2 regions of the Gordonia jinghuaiqii genome follow, and region 2 is predicted to be linked to the other one. Evidence: riboswitches for the same ligand, from Rfam matches in the RefSeq annotation. Region 2 holds a riboswitch; the other holds the start of a gene.
What was found. Region 2 has a riboswitch for cyclic di-AMP ahead of H1R19_RS05940 (transglycosylase family protein). Riboswitches for the same ligand answer to the same signal wherever they lie in the genome.
Positions count from the first base shown of each region.

Region 1: another riboswitch for cyclic di-AMP. It lies ahead of H1R19_RS14725 (C40 family peptidase); the one in region 2 lies ahead of H1R19_RS05940 (transglycosylase family protein).

Region 1 is NZ_CP059491.1:3,311,965-3,322,244, reverse strand. Features, by position in the region: gene H1R19_RS14745 (hypothetical protein) at 1-219, shown strand, start outside; gene trpD (anthranilate phosphoribosyltransferase) at 242-1,312, shown strand; gene H1R19_RS14735 (Lrp/AsnC family transcriptional regulator) at 1,367-1,645, opposite strand; gene H1R19_RS14730 (DEDD exonuclease domain-containing protein) at 1,642-3,459, opposite strand; cyclic di-AMP (ydaO/yuaA leader) riboswitch at 4,078-4,307, shown strand; gene H1R19_RS14725 (C40 family peptidase) at 4,326-5,012, shown strand; gene H1R19_RS14720 (NlpC/P60 family protein) at 5,291-6,310, shown strand; gene H1R19_RS14715 (hypothetical protein) at 6,318-7,718, shown strand; gene H1R19_RS14710 (glycosyltransferase family 4 protein) at 7,718-8,842, shown strand; gene H1R19_RS14705 (AMP-dependent synthetase/ligase) at 8,882-10,280, opposite strand, start outside.
Region 2 is NZ_CP059491.1:1,343,627-1,353,906, reverse strand. Features, by position in the region: gene H1R19_RS05985 (sacsin N-terminal ATP-binding-like domain-containing protein) at 1-192, opposite strand, end outside; gene H1R19_RS05980 (DUF3027 domain-containing protein) at 228-1,019, opposite strand; gene H1R19_RS05975 (MFS transporter) at 1,106-3,088, shown strand; gene H1R19_RS05970 (DUF2771 family protein) at 3,085-3,615, shown strand; gene H1R19_RS23345 (cold-shock protein) at 3,670-4,083, opposite strand; gene H1R19_RS05960 (hypothetical protein) at 4,312-4,521, shown strand; gene H1R19_RS05955 (flavin reductase family protein) at 4,527-5,096, shown strand; gene moaA (GTP 3',8-cyclase MoaA) at 5,110-6,201, shown strand; gene H1R19_RS05945 (MoaD/ThiS family protein) at 6,213-6,461, shown strand; cyclic di-AMP (ydaO/yuaA leader) riboswitch at 6,721-6,905, shown strand; gene H1R19_RS05940 (transglycosylase family protein) at 6,911-7,543, shown strand; gene H1R19_RS05935 (molybdenum cofactor biosynthesis protein MoaE) at 7,696-8,127, opposite strand; gene H1R19_RS05930 (MogA/MoaB family molybdenum cofactor biosynthesis protein) at 8,127-8,645, opposite strand; gene moaC (cyclic pyranopterin monophosphate synthase MoaC) at 8,638-9,189, opposite strand; gene H1R19_RS05920 (hypothetical protein) at 9,195-9,431, opposite strand; gene H1R19_RS05915 (RCC1 domain-containing protein) at 9,535-10,280, shown strand, end outside.

The sequences.
Region 1 (10,280 bases), 2.0 Mb from region 2:
GCGGTGGCCGCCCTCGACGGTTACGAGGTGATTTCCGACGAGCGGTGGGGGCCGGCGCCGGAGGCCTCCGCGGCCGGGTACGCGGTGGTGGTCGTGGCGCGTGTCCAGCGGCTCGACGCCATGCATCTGTCCCAGGAACGGTCACGGATGGCCAGCCTGGGATCCCGTCACGACGGCGTCGCGCGCAGCTGGGCCGTCCTTCAGCGTCCGCGTGGTTGAGCAGGCACTAGGCTCTCTGCGTGTGAGCACCGGACAATCCGACTTCAGCTGGCCGCAGATCCTCGGCAAGATCATCGATCGCCTCGACCTCAGTGTCGACGAGGCCGCGTGGGCGATGAACGAGATCATGACCGACAGCGCCACCGGAGCGCAGATCGCCGCCTTCGGCGTCGGGGTCAAGATGAAGGGCGCGGCGCCTGCCGAGCTCCTCGGTCTGTCGCGGGCGATGCTCGACCACGCCACCCTGGTCGACGTGAGCCGGCCGGCCGTCGACGTGGTCGGTACCGGCGGCGACCGGTCACACACCGTCAACATCTCGACGATGACCGCGATCGTGATCGCGGCCGCAGGCGTGGCGGTGGTCAAGCACGGGAACCGGGCGGCGTCGTCGAAGAGCGGTGGTGCCGATGTGCTGGAGGCGCTCGGGGTGGACATCACCCTCGACGCGGCCTCGGTGGCGCGGTGTGTCGAAGAGCTCGGGATCGGGTTCTGCTTCGCGCCGGTCTTCCACCCGGCGTTCCGTTTCACCGGACCGCCGCGCAAGGAGATCGGTATCCCGACGGTGTTCAACGTGCTGGGGCCGCTGACCAACCCGGCGAGGCCCTCGCGAGGGCTGATCGGATGCGCCTTCGCCGACCTCGCGCCCGTGCTGGCACGCGCCTTCGCCGAACGGGGCGGTTCGGCGCTGGTCGTGCGAGGCGACGACGGGCTCGACGAACTGACGACCACCACGACGTCCACGGTGTGGCAGATCGTCGGCGGGCAGGTGAACGAGCTCAGCGTCGACCCGACCGACCTGGGGATCGCCCGGGTGCAGCTCTCGGCCCTTCAGGGCGGCGATGCGGTGGCCAACGCGGCCATCGCCCGCGATCTGTTCGCCGGGACGACCGGACCTGTGCGCGACGCGGTCCTGTTGAACTCGGCGGGTGCGATCGTGGCGTTCGAGCAGCAGGCACCGATGAGCTCCACGGAGCTCACCGAGGCGCTGCGGGTGGCCAAGGAGCGCGCCGCGGATGCCATCGACACCGGTGCTGCGGCAACGTTGTTGGATCGGTGGGCAGCGCTCAGCACCCGACTGGCCTCGTCTCACTGACCGCCGGTACGCCCGGCGGTGATGCCGGGCGGTGCGTCGGACGGCGGCTCCCGGTCAGTTCTCGCCGATCGAGAAGCCGCCTTCGACGTCGGAGCTGGAGTAGCTGCGGAACGCGATGTGCGTGGCGCTCTTGAGTACACCCGGCAGCCGGTTGATCTGGCCCGTGACGACGGTGGCGATCTGTTCGTGGTCGCGCACCCTGATCTTCGCGATGAGGTCGACGTCGCCCGCGCAGGAGTACACCTCTTCGACCCCGGGGATGTCGGCGACGGCCTGAGCGGTCTCCGGGATCCGGTGGATGTCGGCCTGGATGAGGACGATGGCAGTGATCATGGCGCCAGCCTAGTGGCCGCCGCGTGCTGACTCGTCCGATGTGCCCGGTGTCCGTCTGCACGCGCGTCGTGCGCCGACCTGGACCAGCCGAGCCTGCGTTCGGCACATCCGACGGGCAGCGCGACCGGATCGCTCGTGGCGACGATCCGCGCTCCCGGCTCGGTCATCCACCGATAGATCAGGCCGACCTCCTCCGCCGGCGCGCCGCGCAGCGGCCCCGGCTGGGGGATCACGGTCTCGGCGGAGGCGATCAGGGCGTCGACGACGGGCATCGGGGACACGCCGCGCCGGGCGCGGCCCGCCGCCGCGAGGCGTCCGTGCCGGATCACCGCGAAGTGCCAGCCGCGTTCACCGTCGGACCGGGCGACCACGATCTCGGCGATCGAGCAGAGCGCGGCCAGGCGCTGACACCGCGCCAGTGCGTCGATGGTCAGGGCGAGGCGGTCACGGTGGCGGGCCGCGGTCTCGAACATGTGCGCCTCGGACAACTCGGCCAGGCGTGCGGTGAGGTCGTCGAGCAGTTCGTCGGTGTCGCCGCGCATGAGGCGCCGCGCCGCGGTGACCCGCGGTAGGTAGTCCGGGACCGTCTGCGCCTGGGTGGCTGCGGCATGGCACGCGCCGGGCAGGCGCGCGCCCTCGACCGTCGGGCACCAGTGGTAACCGTTGGCGCCCAACCGTTTTGTGCACGTCCGCAGACCGGCGGCCGCGGCGATGACGTCGGCGACGGTGGCGGCGTTGTTGCGGTTCCCGACCGGTCCGATCGACTCGTCGGTGGGGGTGCGGCTGACCTTGAGGCGAGGGAAGCGCTCCTCGGTCAGGGTCACCCACCAGCCCTTATTCGGCTGGGTGGACCGCCGGTTGTAGGCCGGGGCGTGGGCGCCGAGGAGTCGTAGTTCACGCACCGCCGCCTCGAGCGCGTGGGAACACTCGACGACGTCGACGCGCTCGGCGAGCAGCACCATCTCGGCGATGCGGCGGCGGGGATCGCCTCCGGTGAAGTAGGAGCGCACCCGGCGACGGAGGTCGACGGCGGTACCCACGTAGAGGACCTCGTTCGACGGACCGCGGAAGAGATAGACCCCGGGGCGGGCGGGAACGTGGTCGGCGAGGTGGCGCTTGGCGCGCAGCCGCGGGTTGGTGCGCGGCAAGTACGACGTCAGCTCGCCGACGGTGGCGATGCCCTGGTTGCCGACGCGTTCGAGCAGCCGGTGGAAGACCTCCACGGTGGCGCGTGCGTCGTCGAGGGCGCGGTGGGTGGGCCGGACGGAGACATCGAAGAGCTCGGCGAGTGCGCTCAGCTTCACCGTCGGCGTCTCCTCCCGCGACAGGATGCGCCGGGCCATGGTCACGGTGCACAGACTCAGGCTGAAGGTCCACGGCAGCTGCAGGCGGATCGCGTTCTGCCGGAGAAAACCCATGTCGAAGCGTGCGTTGTGGGCCACGAGTATCGAACCGCGCGCGAATTCGAAGAACGCCGGCAGCACCGATTCGATCCGCGGGGCGTCGGTGAGCATGGCCGTGGTGATCCCGGTGAGGGTGACGATCTGGGGCGGGATCGGCCGGCCGGGGTCGACCAGGGTGGCGAACTCGCCGATCACCTCGCCGCCGCGGATCTTGACCGCGCCGATCTCGGTGATGCGATCGCGGGCCGGGTCGGAGCCGGTGGTCTCGAGGTCGACGACCACCAGGGTCGTGTCGAAGAGCGAACGGTCGCTGAACTCGTTCGGCGAGGCGTTCCCTTCCGCGGCGTGGTCGGCGGCCTCGAGGTCGGCGAAGGTCAACTGCCCGCCGGAGCCGTCGACGCTGGTGTCCATCACCTGGCGAACATTAGTTCGATGCACCGACACGGCGGCCGCGACGCACCGCGACGAGGTGCTTGTGGCTTGTGTGACAGATGTTGCGAACTCTGTTCGAGCGAACTTGTCGGTGGGGGGACCTAATCTCCACCTCGACGTGAGAGACGAGGCAAATCCTCACGATCGACCCGCCCGACACGGGGCCGACGCGGCCCCGGCCGCGAGATGAGATGGAGATCACACCATGTATGTCGACTGCGCCAGCTGCCCGGCCCGTCCCGTCGCCTGTGACGGGTGCATGATGACGGTGCTTTTTGGCGGCCCGAGCTGGGACGATGTGCCCGGCGAAGGTGGAGCTCCGGTAACGGCGGGGGCCGCCGGCGCCGATGCTGAGCTCGACCTCGCAATCGATGTTTTCCACGCGGCTGCAATGGTCACCAGTGGTGCTGCACGATCTGCAAGGTCCGGTAAAACCGCAGCTCAGAGCATGGATCGGATGGCATCGGTGACGGTCCTGCGTGCAGGCTGAGAAATGCGTGGGGTTTGAGTGTCCGTCGCCTAGTGGACAGGGCGCCCACGATTTCGTAACCTTTCTGAGACATTCGCGGAGCGTCCCGCTTCAACAGAAGTGGTCCGCAGAAGTCACCGCTCAATCGCCCTCGTGGCGAACCGGGGAACCACAACCTTCGGGCAGGGTCATCGGGCGCGTCAGCATTGACGCTCCCGGCCGACACTGCGCCGAATCGGGGTGAATCGCGTTATCACGCATGCGTGTCCTGTGGATACGTCGTGCGCGAAACACGTGTAGGGCCACTCTTCCGGCCCGAACCCGACAGCTAACTCGGTCGGCGGTAGAGGAAGATTTTTGAAGGAGAACACGCTTCGTGGCCAAACATCGTTTGGAACAGCCCAATCGTGGGAGCACGGTTGCAAAGAAGGCGGTGATCGCCGGATCGATCACGCTCGGTTCGCTCGCCGCTGCTGCCGGTCCGGCTCTGGCCGCCCCGGTCCACACCCCGCTCGGCACCTTCGAGATCCCGGCCCTGCCCGGTGAGAAGAAGGGCCCGGAGGTCAAGCCCTCCCCCAAGGCCAAGCCTGTCAAGAAGTCGCCCGCGGCCACGGTCGAGATCCCGAACCTGGGTCAGTTCACCGTGCCGGGCATCGCGCCGGAGCAGATTCCCCAGCAGTTCCGTCCGGGCGGCGGCGGTGGCTTCGTGCAGCCGCAGATGACCACCGGACAGAAGGCCGTCAAGGCCGCGGAGAGCAAGATCGGCTCGCCGTACTCCTACGGTTCGGCCGGCCCGAACGCATTCGACTGCTCGGGCCTGGTCTACTGGTCCTACAAGCAGGCCGGAAAGACCATTCCGCGTGACAGCTACGGACAGCTCGGCGGTGGTCGTTCGGTGTCCTACAGCGAGGCGCAGCCCGGCGACGTCATGATCTTCAACGGTGGCGGTCACGCCGGCATCTACGTCGGCAACGGCCAGTTCGTCCACTCGTCCACCTACGGCACCCCGGTGAAGCGGGACGCCGTCAAGGAGTGGACGCTCACCGGCATCCGCCGCTACTGAGTCCAACTGAACCGCTGTCGCTACTGAGACCAACTGAACACACGAGCAGTAGGAGAGGGCGGATCGCGCGAGGTGCGGTCCGCCCGATCCAGTCCTCGGGACCTGTCGTCGGACCTAGTGTGGTCCGGAGTCGCCGGAGCACGCCGGGGAGGCGTGAGCCGGGGGAGTCTCCGACGAGAGTTCCTCGGGGACGAGCCAGCAGAGGAGTGAGTGAGACCGTGGTTTTCGGGGAGGGGCGGACTCGAGCAGCTGGTCCGCGCACGCGATCGGGTCCGCTGATGATCGCCGTCTGCGTGTTGTCGGCACTCGCGACCGTCATCGCCCCGGCGACCGGCGGGGTGGGCGATGCGCGCGCCGTACCCGCACGGACGGCCGATCAGTTGCTCGACCGCTACAAGCAACTGGGCATCGACGCGGAGAAGACCACCGAGGCGATGCACGACGCGAAGATCGAATACGACAAGCAGCGCGGGATCGTTCTGTCGGCCAAGAAGGCCGCGGCGATCGCCCAGCAGAAGCTCGACGCCAGCCGTGCCCAGCTCGCGGTGCACCAGTCCCGGGTCGACGCCATCGTGCGGGCCAGCTACCAGGGTGCGCGCGTGAGCGGTCTGTACGCGGTGATGGTGAGTGACTCACCCCAGGCGCTCCTCGACCAGATGTCCGGCCTGGACATGATCTCCCGCCAGGCGGCGTCGGATCTCTCGGCGATCAAGAAGGTCCGGGCCCGCACGGCCGTCGCCAAGAAGGACGCAGACCAGACCGCCCTGGCGGCCTCGGAGGCCGTGTCCCGTGCCGAACGCGTCCGCGGTGATCTGCAGACCAAGCAGGCCGACCTACAACTCCAGGCCATCCAGATCCGTGCGATCTACGAGTCGATGACCGGCAAGCAACTCGCCGCACTGCGCGGGCCCACTTTCGACTTCGATCCCCGTCTGGTCCCCCGGGGCACCGCTCCCGCACTCATCGCTGTGCAGGCCGCGCTGACAAAGATCGGCGCGCCGTACGTATGGGGAGCCACCGGACCGCAGTCGTTCGACTGCTCGGGACTGATGGTGTGGGCCTTCGCGCGGGCCGGAAAGACCTTGCCGCGGTCGAGTCAGGCGCAGCTGGCCGGTGGCCAACCGGTCGAGCGCAAGGACCTCAAACCCGGTGACCTGATCATCTACTACCCGGACGCCCATCACGTCGGCATGTACGTCGGTGAGGGTTACGTCATCCATGCGTCGACCTTCGGTGTCCCGGTGAAGGTCGTCCCGCTCGACGAGGCCGGACCGTACAACTCGGCCCGTCGGTTCTAACGCGCCGGTGGTCTTCCTGCGCGGGCGGCTGTGCCCGACCCTGGCGGCGCTCGCCCTGGTCGCCGGAGCCGCCACCGGATGCGGCACCGCAGGTTCACCGGCCGAGCGGGGACCGGATTCCGGGGCGACCTCGACGGTGAGCACCGCGACCAACGTCTACGAGCAGGACCGTGCGGCCGGGGTGACACGACTGCTCGACTCACTCGGCACCGCGATCACCGCCGGCGACGTGACCGCGATCGGCGGCCTGTTCGACGCCGCCGCGTCGCCGCAGTTCAAGAACCGGTTCGTCACCGCCGCCGCCACGTTCCGGCCGGCCGAGTTCGAACGTCGGAGCGGTCGGGGCGCCGAGCTGCGCTTCGCGCGGTTCGACTATCAGCTCGCTCCCACCGAGGAGGCCGAGAAGCTCGTGCCCGGCGAGCTCCAGCAGGTCCTCGACGCCGGGGGCAGCTCGGACTCGTGGGTGGCTCCGGTGGAGTTGCGTTACGCGCTCGGCGGCGCGACCTCACCCGGCATCGCCGAACCCGAGGTGGTGGCCGGTACCGAGTTCATCGTCTCCCGACATGGGGAGGACTGGCAGCTCGTCGGCGACTCCGCAGCTCTGGGCGGAGACCCGTCGGCCACGCAGATGTGGGAGCTGCCCGGCCTGATGGCCGTCGATGTCGCGACCGCGGGCGGCACCTCGGTCGTCGCGTCCTATCCCGACACCACCAAGACCGTCGTCGATCTGCGCCGCCTGTTGCCGGATGCCGTGGACGCGGTCAGCGCGTTCTGGGGCGACACCTGGGATCGTCGGGCCGTGGTGGTCGCCACCGCGACGGACCCGCAGTTCGATGCACTCGTGCCCGCGGGTCCCGCCGTGACCGGGAGGGCCGCGGCCGCATCGGTCTACAGCCGGGTCGACCATCCGCAGCGCACGGCGGTGGGGCAGCGGATCGTGTTCACCCCGGCGGCCCTCGGTCTCGCCGCCCCGACGCTCGGCGTCGTGCTGCGTCATGAACTCACCCACATCGCGGCCCGTGTCGACACCGCCGTCGGTGCGCCGCTGTGGATCACCGAGGGCGTGCCCGAGTACGTGGGCCGCAAGGGCACGTACACCCGACTCGCCGACGCCGCACCGGATCTGGCCGAGGCGGTCCGCTCCGGCTCCGCCCCGATCGACCTACCCGCCGACGCAGAGTTCGCGATGGACGGTCAGACTTCACTGGTGGCATATCAGAGCTCCTGGTCGTTGGCCGCCTACGTCGCGGACCGGTTCGGTGAGGCACGGCTGAAGAAGCTGTACGTCGGCGTGGCGGCGTCGCCGGAGGCGGCGCGACAGGACGCCGCGATCTCCGGTGCGCTCGGCGTCGACCGCAAGCAGCTGCTCACCGGATGGCGTGGATGGCTCGACGGCCAGGTGCGTTGATGTCGCGAACCCTGTTGATCACCAATGACTTTCCGCCGCGGCCGGGTGGTATCCAGTCCTACCTGCAGAACCTGGTGGAGCGGTTGCCCGCCGACGACATCGTGGTCTACGCACCGCGGTGGCGCGGCGACTCGCATGACGAGTTCGACGCCGCCGCCGCGTATCGGGTGTACCGCCACCCGACCACGCTGATGCTGCCGACACCGTTCGTCGCCCGCCGCGCCGCCGACATCGTGCGCCGTGAGGACATCTCGACCGTGTGGTTCGGGGCGGCCGCACCGCTGGCGGTGCTGGCCCCGGCGATGCGTCGGGCCGGTGCGGAGCGCGTGATCGCGAGCACCCATGGGCACGAGGTGGGCTGGTCGATGCTGCCGGTGGCGCGTCAGGTCCTGAACCACATCGGACGCAACACCGATGTCATCACCTTCGTGAGCCGCTACACCCGAGGTCGTTTCGCCTCGGCATTCGGTGCCCATGCGTCCCTGGAGTACCTGCCGCCCGGCGTCGACACCGACCGTTTCCGGCCCGACCCGGCCGCGCGTCGACAGTTCCGGGAACGCCACGAGCTGGGGGAGAGCCCGACGATCCTGTGCCTGTCGCGGCTGGTGCCGCGCAAGGGGCAGGATGTATTGATCCGTGCGCTACCGCTGATCCGGCGCACGGTACCCGACGCCACCCTGGTGATCGTCGGCGGCGGACCGTACGCGGAGACCCTGCACGATCTCGCCGCCGAATCGGGGGTGCAGGACAGCGTGATCTTCACCGGGTCGGTTCCCGCCGAGGAACTCGCGGCGTACCACAACGTCGCCGACGTGTTCGCGATGCCGGCACGGACGCGCGGCGGCGGGCTCGACGTCGAAGGGCTGGGCATCGTCTACCTCGAGGCATCGGCAACGGGAGTCCCGGTCGTCGCCGGGTTGTCCGGCGGAGCGCCTGAGACCATCGTGGAGGGCGTCACCGGCACCGCCGTCGACGGTACCGATGTCGACGCGGTCGCCATGGCCATCCTCTCGATCCTCGGCGATCGCGAGGCGGCAGCCGAGATGGGCCGGGCGGGAAGACGATACGTGGTCGAGAACTGGCAGTGGAGTCAGATGGCGGCCCGCCTGCGCCAGTTGCTGTAGAGGCAACCGGCGCGGCGAGCCGACGGTACCGCCGGGCGGTCACCGCTCGTAGATCGCCTCGATGTCGCCCGCGAACTTCTCCACGACCACGTTGCGCTTGACCTTGAGGGTCGGCGTCATCTCGCCGGTCTCCTCGGTGAAGTCCGCTGACAGGATGCGGAACTTCTTGATGCCTTCGGCACCCGACACCGTCTTGTTGGCCAGATCGATGGCCGACTGGACCTCGGCGAGCAGCTCGGCGTCGTCGAGGAGATCGGCGACCGATGCCGACGCGGGTTTGCTGTTGCGCTCCTTCCACGCCGGGAAGGCCTCCTGGTCGATCGTGATCAACGCGGCCACGAACGGCTTGGCGTCGCCGACGACCGTCGCCTGCGAGATCAGGACGTTGGCGCGGATGACGTCTTCGAGGCCGGCGGGGGAGACGTTCTTGCCGCCCGCGGTGACGATCAGCTCCTTCTTGCGGCCGGTGATCGTGATGAACCCCTCGGAGTCGACGGTGCCGAGGTCGCCGGTGTGGAACCAGCCGTCGACGACGGAGGCGGCGGTGGCCTCGGGGTTCTGCCAGTACTCGGCGAACACGACGCCGCCGCTCAGCAGGACCTCCCCGTCGTCTCCGATGCGAACGGCGTTGCCCGCCAGCGGCTTTCCGACCGTACCGATCTTCGAGGCCGACGGCGTGTTCACGCTGAACGCCGCCGTGGTCTCGGTGAGTCCGTAGCCCTCGTACACCGGCACGCCGATACCGGAGAAGAAATGGCCAAGGCGCGCGCCGAGCGGTGCGCCGCCCGAGATCGCCATCTGGCACTCCCCGCCGAGAGCGTCCCTGAGCTTCTTGTAGACCAGGGCGTCGAACAGCGCGTGCCTGAGCTTCAGGCGGAGGCCGACCTGACCCTGTTCGCGGGCCTGAGAGTAGGCGATGGCGGTGTCGGCCGCGGCGTCGAAGATCTTGCCCTTGCCGCCGTCGTGCGCCTTCTGGCGTGCGGTGTTGTACACCTTCTCGAACACGCGGGGCACCGACAGGATGAGCGACGGCTTGAAGACCGCGAATTCGTCCACCAGATGGGCGATGTCGCTGGTGTGCCCGACCTCCGCGCCGGCCTCGATGGCGACGAGCGTGATCGCGCGGGCGAGCACGTGGGCCAGCGGGAGGAACATCAGCAGGCGCTTCTCGTCGCGCTTGATGAGTTCGTCGAGGATGTCGCCTTCGAGGACGGCGCGCACCTCGGAGAGCATGTTCGCGTGGGTGAGTTCGCAACCCTTGGGGCGGCCGGTGGTGCCCGAGGTGTAGATCAGGGTCGCCGGATCGGCGGACCCCACGGTGGCGCGGCGTTTGGCGACCTCGTCGTCGTGCACGTCGGCGCCGGCGGCACCGAGTTCGTCGACGGCGCCCGGGCCGTCGGTGCGGTCGATCTGGAACACGGTGACGGGTGCGGTGAGC
Region 2 (10,280 bases):
ACCGTCGACGCCGGCGGCCGACGCGGCGTCGGCCGCATTGGCAGCCAGTTCGGTGAGCAGCCGGTCGCGGTATCCGACGGACACCAGGTCGGCCTCGGCGGCCGCGTCCTCGGCGAGACGAGTCGGCGAGGACACCCACCCGTCGAGGGTCGACGACCTCAGCGCGGCCGTACCGAACGGATCGCTGTTCACGTCAGGGATGTCTCGACGTCCGGGTGCGGCAATGTTCAGGAGCGTGCCGGTTCGGCGTCCCGCGCAGTGATCGACACGACCTCGACGGCACCGTCGTCGTAGGCGTCGTAGGCCGGCGATCCGTCGCCCTTGGGGGGCTGCACATCGGAGTGTGCACCGCAGCCGTACTCGGCCGAGACCACCCGCCCGTCGGCGGCGTACTCGTTGGCACACGCACCGAACCCGGCTCGCAAGGCGCCGGCGAGCGGCACATAGAAGCCGCATGTGCAGCAGGAGTACGGGGCCGCCTGCGCCATCTCGGAGGTGGGTCCGAAGTCGCCGTCGTACCAGCGCTGCGCGGCGTCGGCGCGGCCTTCGCGGCTCAGCAGCCGCTTACGTCCGAGGCCGAGCTCACCGGCGATCTGGCCGATGTCGTCGGGCTCGGGGGAATCGGACTCGAAGCGGAACTCGTCGCCGGTGTCGATCTGGTTGGGCACCAGTCGGGTGTCGTCGGGTTCGGCGGCCAGCAGGTCACCCGGGGCGAGATCGCCGGACACGACACGTTCGACCCACGGCACCCACGGCGGCGCGAGCAGCGAGCCCTCACCGGGAAGCAGCACCACCTCGCTGAGGGTGATCTCGTCGGTACCCGGAGCGCCCGCCAGCACGACGCACCACTGCCAGCCGCGGTAGCCCGCGAGCTCGGCATCGAAGTAGTGTGCGACCGCCCATTCACCCTCGACAACGCTGCGCCGATGCGCGCCGGGCTGCTGACCTTCGTCGAGCAACGCGGCACGTGCGATGTCCACGGCCTCCAACAACCGTCCGCCGTCACTTACCTGAGTCACCGTTCCAGTGTGCAGCATCGCCGACGTGGCCCACACAACGACCCGCTTCAAGCGCCATGCGCCCGAGATGAGGAACAATCGTCAGCGTGATCCCACGGAGTTCCCGACACGACGATGGGCGCGGGACCCCCAGGGGTCCGGCGGGCCAGCATCCCCACCAGCCGCAACCCGATCCTCGCGCGCGCCGGGCCGCGCAACATCCCGGCTCGACGAACTATCCCGCCGACGAGACCCGACAGATGCCGGGGCGCAGGCCCGCACCCGGCTGGGGGCCGCCGCCCGGACCCGGTCCGGGTCGCAACGCCTACCTGCCACCGCCCACCCACAATCCACACCTGCCGCCGCTCGATGATCGTGGCCGGCCGCATCCCGACGACGCCGAGACCCGCGCGATGCCGACCGAGCACGGCCCCCGCACGCCCAAGAAGCTGACCGTCATGCGGGTCGCGGCCATGCGGAGCCGCGAGCTGACCGGCAAGGGCATCGGCAAGATCCATCAGGCCGCCACCGCCGACGGCGCCGACCGGTCCGGACTCACCGCGCTCACCCTGCCGGTGATCGCGAACTTCGCCGCCGACGCCGCGATGGCCGTCGCGCTCGCCAACACCCTGTTCTTCGCGGCCGCGTCGGGTGAATCCAAGACCAACGTCGCCCTGTATCTGGCGCTGACGATCGCACCGTTCGCACTGATCGCGCCGCTGATCGGCCCCATGCTCGATCGCCTACAGCGGGGCCGTCGTATCGCGATGGCCGCGACCTTCGGTCTGCGCGTCGTCCTGGCGTTGCTGATCATGGCCAACGTCCAGTGGAACGACGCGACCCAACAGCTCGAATACGACCCGTGGGTGCTCTATCCGTGCGCCCTGGGTCTGCTCGTGCTGTCCAAATCGTTCGGTGTGCTCAAGTCCGCGGTCACCCCGCGCGTGGTGCCACCGACCATCGACCTGCCGCGGGTGAACTCCCGCCTGACCACCTTCGGCCTGATCGGCGGGACGATCGTCGGCGGGGCGCTGGCCGCGGGCGTGGAGATGGTGCTCGGCAAGCTGCTTCCGCTGCACCTGCCCGGGGCGATGGTGTGGCTGGCGATCGTCGCCGCCGCCGGCGCCTACCTGTGCATGCGCATCCCGTCGTGGGTCGAGTCCACCGAGGGCGAGATCCCCACGACCCTGACCTACCACGGCGAAGCCGCCCGGACGTCCGTGCCCGAACACGAGCAGACGACCAGCGCCCGGGACGGCGCGAAGATGATCGCCGCGAAGATGCGTCAGCCGCTGGGCCGCAAGGTGGTCGCCGGGCTCTGGGGCAACGGCACCATCCGCATCCTGACCGGCTTCCTGACGCTGTTCATCGCGTTCTACGCCAAGGCCCAGCAGGGCGACGCGTCGGACTGGACGCAGCTGCTGCTGCTCGGCGCGGTCGGTGCGGCCGCGGGCGTGGGCAACATGATCGGCAACGGCGTCGGCACCCGACTCGAACTCAAGAACCCGCCGGGCATCGTCGTGTGGGCGACCGCGGCGTGTTTCGTCGTCGCGGTACTCGCCGCGATCTTCGGCAACATCGCCGCGGCCGCGTTCGCCGCGCTGATCGCCTCGGGCACCAGCGCCATCGGCAAGGTGTGCCTGGACTCCTCGATCCAGGACGATCTGCCCGACGAGTCCCGCGCCTCGGCATTCGGCCGGTCGGAGACCGTGCTGCAGCTGTCGTGGGTGTTCGGCGCCTCGCTGGGAGTACTGCTGCCGCCGACACTGTGGATCGGTTTCACCGTCGTGTCGGTGCTGCTGGGCCTCGGCCTGCTGCAGACCGTGATGACCACCCGCGGGAAGTCGCTCGTCCCGGGTCTCGGCGGCAAACGTCCCGACCACGCCGCCCCGACCGTCGCCTTCCGCGCCGCCGGGCACGGCCGGACGACCCCGAGTGCCGCCGACACACGGCCCCACGCCCGCCCGTCGACAGCTCGGATGCCGAGTTCTCAGAAGACACCGACGGCACCCCTCCCCCACCGGGACGGCCGGAGCCACAACCCCGGTGAGCACCCGCCCCACAACGAGACAGGACAACGTCACCCGTGATCAGCAGTGGTGAGAAGAAGGCGCTGGCGATCATCGCCGCCGTGATCGTGGCATTCGTCGCGGTGGTGGGGACCTCGGTGTTCCTGTTGACCCGCAATGCCACCCACGACGACCAGCCCTACATCCACGTCGCCGTCGGCAAGGAACTGCGCACCGTCGAGGCGCTGTGGTGGTGCGACCTGATGCTGACCGAATGCGATCCGGAGATCACCCGCCCGCGGGCGACGGCCGAGGTGCCGGTGGAGGTCGGGACGACAGCGATGTTCACCGTGTCGAGTGAGATCGCCGACGGGCCCTGGAACCTGGCCGCGGTCTACCTGACCCCGAAGGGCCTCATCGAGGACGAACAGCCCCAGGAGGCGGGGAAGTCCTACACGCTCACGCTGAAGTCGACACCCGACCGGGTGCTGCTGGGCGTCACGATTCTGTCCGCCTCGGCCCGCCTCACGCCCGCCGACGAAATCCTTCCGCGGGGTGAGTTCGCCATCCAGACGGCGTCGCAGGAGTACCTCGACGACCTGGGCTGAGGCCTCAGGCGCGTCGACGCGGCCGCCGTGCAGTGGAGACCAGTGGAGTGGAGATCAGCTCTCGAGCTCCCGCGCGACGGCGCGGACGACCTCGGAGATGCGTTGCGCGGTCTTGCGATCGGGGTAACGGCCCTTACGCAGATCGGGCTGGACCTTGGCCTCGAGGAGCGTGATGAGGTCGGCGACCATCCCGTGCAGCTCGTCGGGTGAATGCCGTTTGACGTCCTTACGTGCGGCCTCGCGCACGTTCTTGGAGACACTCGGTGCGGGATCGAGCACCTTGACGCTCAGCGCCTGCGGACCGCGACGACCGGCAGCCATGCCGAATTCCACCCGTTGTCCGGGCTTGAGGGCCTCCACCCCGTCGGGCAGGGCCGACGAACGGACGTAGACGTCCTCGCCGCTCTCCTGAGAGAGAAAGCCGAAGCCTTTTTCCGCGTCGTACCACTTCACCTTGCCGGTCGGCACTGTGCTCACCCTCATCTGTCCGTCAGTACTGCTGAGAAAATCGACCCGTCACAACAAAAGACGCCATCACCCATGCGGTAGCCCGACGGTCGGAACCGTGCGGGCCCAGACGGATGCAAGGCGCCTGCATCCCCATCGTAGCCAACGGGGTACCCCGGGGTCACACCATTACCCCTGTGCACACCTCGCCAGGCGTCGCCGTTGCGACTCGTGCACTACCGTGGAGCCATGCAGAAGACGTCGTCACCGCGGTTGCTGCAGGCCGCCGGGGTGATTTTCGTGATCGGGCTCCTCTCCATCGTGGCGTTGTTCGTGACGCCGCTGGTCACCGACGGCGACACCGCACCGACCGCGGTCTACCTGCTGACAATGTGCGCACCGCTGGGATTCGTCCTGGGCCTGGTGTACGCACTCCGTGCCGGACGCCGAGCCAGGTGAGGACCGTGACCGCAACCATCGACACCACCCCAGATCTCGCCCCCGTCTCCGACGGCAAGGCGCTGCGAGAGGCATACAGCTGCTTCCCGTCCGGCGTCGTCGCCGTGTGCTGCCTCCGACCCGGCGACGGCAACGAGGCGGACGCCGCGGAGGATTCGGCCACGCTGATCGGAATGGCGGCGAGCTCCTTCACGACCGTCTCCCTCGACCCGCCTCTGGTCTCGGTGTGCGTGCAGAACACCTCGACGACGTGGCCGCAGATCCGTAGCGCACCGGCGATCGGTGTGAGCGTGTTCGCCGGCGATCAGACCGACGTGTGCAAACAGCTCGCCGGTCCGTCGCAGCATCGTTTCGACGGCATCACGCCACTGCGCACCGAGCGGGGCGCGATCTTCGTGCCGGGTGCCGCCGCCCATCTGTCGTGCGTCATCCACAACGAGATCCAGGCGGGCGACCACACCGTCGTGTTGCTGGAGATCGAGACCCTGCGCGCCGATCCCGGCGTCGAGCCGCTGGTGTTCCACGCCAGCACCTTCCGTGCACTCGAGGCGCGAAAGAGCCCGGAAACGAAGTGAACGCGAACCCACCATGAGCATCGTCGGCCTCGGACTACCCACTCCACGGCCCCCGCAGGCCGGGGCGTCATCGGGTGTGCCGTCCGACGGGCCGCTGCGCGACACATTCGGTCGCGTCGCCAAGGATCTGCGTGTCTCGGTCACCGACCGCTGCAATCTGCGCTGCAGCTATTGCATGCCGGCCGAGGGGCTGGACTGGATGCCGGCCGATCAGGTGCTCGACACCGCGGAGATGATCCGGGTGCTGACGATCGCGGTACGCGATCTGGGTATCGAACGCATCCGTTTCACCGGCGGCGAACCGCTCCTACGACGCGATCTCGAGCACATCATCTCGGCGGTCTCGGCGCTGCCACAGAACCCCGAGATCGCGATGACCACCAACGGCCTCGGGCTGACCAGACGCATCGGCGGCCTGGTGGAGGCCGGCCTCGACCGCATCAACGTCTCCCTGGACACCGTCGACCGCGCCCGGTTCGCGGAGGTCACCAGGCGTGACCGGCTCGGCGACGTGCTCGACGGCCTGGCCGCGGCCCGCGACGCCGGACTCGCCCCGGTGAAGGTCAACGCCGTCGTCCCCGACCACGCGGACCTCGACGGCCTGCCCGACCTGCTCTCCTACTGCCTCGACCACGGTTACGAACTGCGGATCATCGAACAGATGCCGCTCGACGCCGACCACGCATGGCAGCGGTCGCAGATGGTGACCGCCGACGAGATCCTCGCGACCCTGCGTGCACGGTTCACACTCCTGCCCGACCCGAAGCCGCGCGGCAGCGCCCCGGCGGCCACGTGGCTCGTCGAGGGCCGACAGGCCCCGGGCGGGAGAACCGCCCGCGTCGGGGTGATCGCATCGGTCACACGGCCGTTCTGCGGCGATTGCGACCGCACCCGGCTCACCGCGGACGGTTCGTTGCGCAACTGCCTGTTCGCGACGTCGGAGACCGATCTGCGCACCGCCCTGCGCACGCTGCCAGAGGCCCAGATCGATGCCGCCGTCGCCGCCATCTGGCGCGGCGACATGTGGCAGAAGGCGGCAGGACACGAGGTGAACGCCGCGGGCTTCGTCCAGCCGTCCCGGCCGATGTCGGCGATCGGCGGCTAGGCTCGCCCCCGATGAACCTCACCGTCCGTTATTTCGCCGCCGCGCGCGCCGCCGCGGGAACCGACCAAAGTGTCGTCGAGATCGACCCGTCGACGACGCTCGGTGAACTCGAACGCACTCTCGCCGCCGGAAACCCTTCCCTCGGGACGGTTCTCGAGCGCTGTTCCTATCTGCGCGACGAGGTCGCCCTGGCCGACCGCAGTCGCACGCTCGGCGTGTGCACGACGCTCGACGTACTTCCCCCGTTTGCCGGTGGCTGACACCACACTCACCGTGTGACCTTTATCACATAACGGGGGGGTAACGAGAAGGGCACGGGACGGCCACTAACCCGTTGAACTGCGATGACGGGCAAACTGGGTCGGGGGACCCGATTTCGGCCGAAAAATGAGTTGCGTTCGAGCAGGTGAATCAGCCGAACGAACGACGTACTGTTCGAGTCGACCACCTTCGGGAGGTCACAGCACAACAACCAAGACATAACGTCCCACCGACCGCGCCGAGCCTCGTTCCGTCGGTGGGAACGACAAGCAATCTAGGAACGAGGACGGGGGACCCAACCTCAATCCCCTGAGAACGGACACCACACCAGGTGTCCTCGGGGTTAAGTCCCGGAAGCCTCGGCACACGCCGAGGCGCCTGGGGCCGAGCACCTCTCGCTCGAACCCGACAGCTGACTTCGTAGGCGCGTGGAGAGAGGAATAGATCTATGTCCGGACGTCATCGCAAGCAGACGACCAGCACGACCGCCAAGACCATCACCAAGGTCGCCCTCACCGGAGCCGTTCTCGGCGGCGGAGCCGCCCTCATGGGCACCGGCACGGCGAACGCCGCGACCGACGCCGAATGGAACCAGGTCGCCGAGTGCGAGTCCGGTGGCAACTGGGCCATCGCGACCGGCAACGGATACCACGGTGGCCTGCAGTTCGCGCCGAGCACCTGGAGCAGCCACGGCGGCGGCGAGTTCGCCCCGACGGCCAATCAGGCCACCCGCGAGGAGCAGATCGTCGTCGCCGAGCGTGTGCTGGCCTCGCAGGGCAAGGGCGCATGGCCCACCTGTGGCACCGTCCTCTCGGGTTCGACCCCGCGCACCGCGCCCACCGACACCCCGCGCCAGCTCCCGAAGCTGCCTGACGGCAACGGAAGCTTCAGCTTCGTCAAGGCTCCCGAGGCCAAGTCCACCGAGGACGTCGCCAAGCAGGTCACCACCGCGCTGACCGATGCCGGCGTCAGCCCCGAGGTCAAGAACCTCTGGCACGCCGCCAAGAACAGTGGCGTGGCGCTGAGCCCCGAGCAGATCAAGATGTTCAACGACAACAAGCATCTCCTGCCGCTCCCCTGATCTCCTGCCCTCACGGATCGTCCATCCGTGAGCGGCACGGCAGAGGGCCCCAGTCGAAGGACCCCGCACGATGAGCGATCCGTGCGGGGTCCTTTTCCAATTCAGGCCGAGTTTCCAGTCAGGCCCAGTTTCCAGCCAGGCCGGGTCTTTGATCAGGCCGAGTTGACCCACTCGTCGGTGCCGTCGTCGAAGAACTGGTGCTTCCAGACGGGCAGTCGTGCCTTCACCTCGTCGACGAGGCGGGAGCAGGTCTCGAACGCCGCCCGACGATGGTCGGCGGCAACCGCGACGACGAATGCCACGTCGCCGATCTCGAGGTCACCGATCCGATGCGAGACCGCGACAGCGCGCACGCCATCGACGGCCGACACCTCCTCGACGACCTCGGCGAGGACCTTCGGCGCCGTCGGGTGCCCGGAGTAGTGGAGTGCGGTGACCGTCCGGCCGCCGTCGTGATCGCGGACCGCGCCGACGAAGCCGACCACCGCGCCGGCCTTGCCACCGGCGGCGCCGGCGACCATCGCCTCGTGCGCCGAAAGTCCGATCGGCTCCTCTGACATCGCGGTGTGCACGACGACCGGCATCAGTGGTCTCCTCCACGGATCTGGTCGAGTGCGTGGTGCACGACGCCGCCGAGTACACCCAGGCCGTCGCGCACCCCGCCGGTCGATCCGGGCAGGTTCACCACGAGCGTCGACCCGGCCACCCCGGCGATCCCGCGCGAGAGCACCGCGGTCGGCACGTTCGGCAGGCCCGCTGCGCGGATGGCGTCGGCCAGGCCCGGGATCTCGGTGTCGAGTAGCGGGCGCGTCTGTTCGGGGGTGCGGTCGGTGGGTGTCAAACCTGTTCCGCCGGTGGTGATCACGAGGTCGACGCCGACGTAGATCGCGGCGCGGAGGGCGTCGCCGACCGGCGGCCCGTCGGCCACCACGTCGCATTCGTCCACCTCGAAACCATGCTCGACGAGCCAGGCGTCGATGATGGGTCCGGTGCGGTCGACGTAGACGCCGCTGCTGGCCCGGTTCGACGCGACGACGATGCGGGCAACGCGCGAGCGGGTGTGCGCGGTTGCGGTCTCGGGGGGTCGCGCGGGGTCAGCCATCGGAGTTGTCCGGCCGGTCGCGGTGCCAGTCCCCTGATTTGCCGCCCGTCTTCTCCAGCAGCCGGATGCCGTCCATGTGTGCGCGCCGGTCCACGGCCTTGACCATGTCGTGCAGGGTCAGCCCGGCGACGGCGACCGCGGTCAGTGCTTCCATCTCGACGCCCGTCTGACCGGAGGTGGCGACGGTCGCGGTGACGTCGATGGAATCGGCACCGATGGTGAAGTCGAGCTCCACCGACGACAACGCGAGCTGATGACACAGCGGTATCAGCTCGTCGGTGCGTTTTGCCGCCATGATCCCGGCGATGCGTGCGGTGGCCAGCACATCGCCCTTGGGCAGCCGCGACTCACTCAGCAGGTCGATGACCTCGGCCGTGGTGTGGAAGGTGCCGCCTGCGACGGCTCGACGTCGCGTCGTCGCCTTGGCGCCTACGTCGACCATGTGCGCCGACCCGGAGCTGTCGATGTGGGTCAACCGGGAGCCGTCGGCTCCTCCGGTCTCGCCGAAGCCCGACCCACCCTGGTCAGTCCCGGTGGGCGGCATCGGTGTCAGCGGTTGACGACCGTCTTCGCCTGCACGAAGGGCAGGTCGTCGACCGGTAGCGGGAACTCGGTCTCACCGAAGGGTGAGAGCGCGCCGGAGATATGGGTCGCGAGTTCGGAAACCGCGTGGTCGGCGGCCGCGCCGTCGTCGTCCTGCGGCCAGCCGTTGTCGACGTAATGCTTCTTGCCGGCCTGCTTCTTCGCTGCGCTGTCAGCACCAGATTTGTTTGCCACGTCGAGCATTGTGCCATGTCGTTCGGATGAACAAGTGCCGTGTCCAGGGCATGCCCCCCATGCTGGGGCTATCGTCGTCGCAACACAGTGGTCACGCCAGCAGGAGGCGCCGATGGCCCACCAGCCGGATCAGGTCGCCGGGTACCGCGTGATCGCCCGACTGGGCAGCGGCGGTATGGGCACCGTGTACCTGGTCGAGAACCCGCAATTGCGTCGACGCGAGGCGCTCAAGGTCATCTCCGTCGCCGAGACCGTCGACGAGGAGTTCGCCCGTCGTTTCAGCCGTGAGGCACAGACCGCCGCCGCCCTCGACCACCCGAGCATCGTCACGATCTATCACTACGGTGTCACCGACGGCGACCCGTGGTTCACGATGACCTACCTCGACGGGCAGGACCTGCGCCACACATCCTTGCGGCGCGACGAGATCGCCACCGTCGTGGCGCGCGTCGCCGACGCCCTCGACTATGCCCACGACCACGGGGTGGTCCATCGCGACATCAAACCGGCCAACATCCTCGTCACCCGCCGGGCGATGGACGGGGCCCTCGACCGCGTTGTGGTCCTCGACTTCGGCATCGCCAAGCTCACCACCGCCACCACACTGACCGCGCCGTCGTCGTTCGTGGGCACTCTGGTCTACGCCGCGCCGGAGATCCTCGACGGCAAGCCTGCGGGCCCGGCGTCGGATCAGTACTCACTGGCGTGCACCGCCTACGAGTTGCTGGCGGGGACGACACCGTTCGAGGCCGACACCCAGACCCGCCACATCGTGGCGAAACTGACGACGCCGCCGGACCGGATCAGCGCGCACCGGCCCGAGCTCGCCGCCCTCGACCCGGTCTTCGACCGGGCACT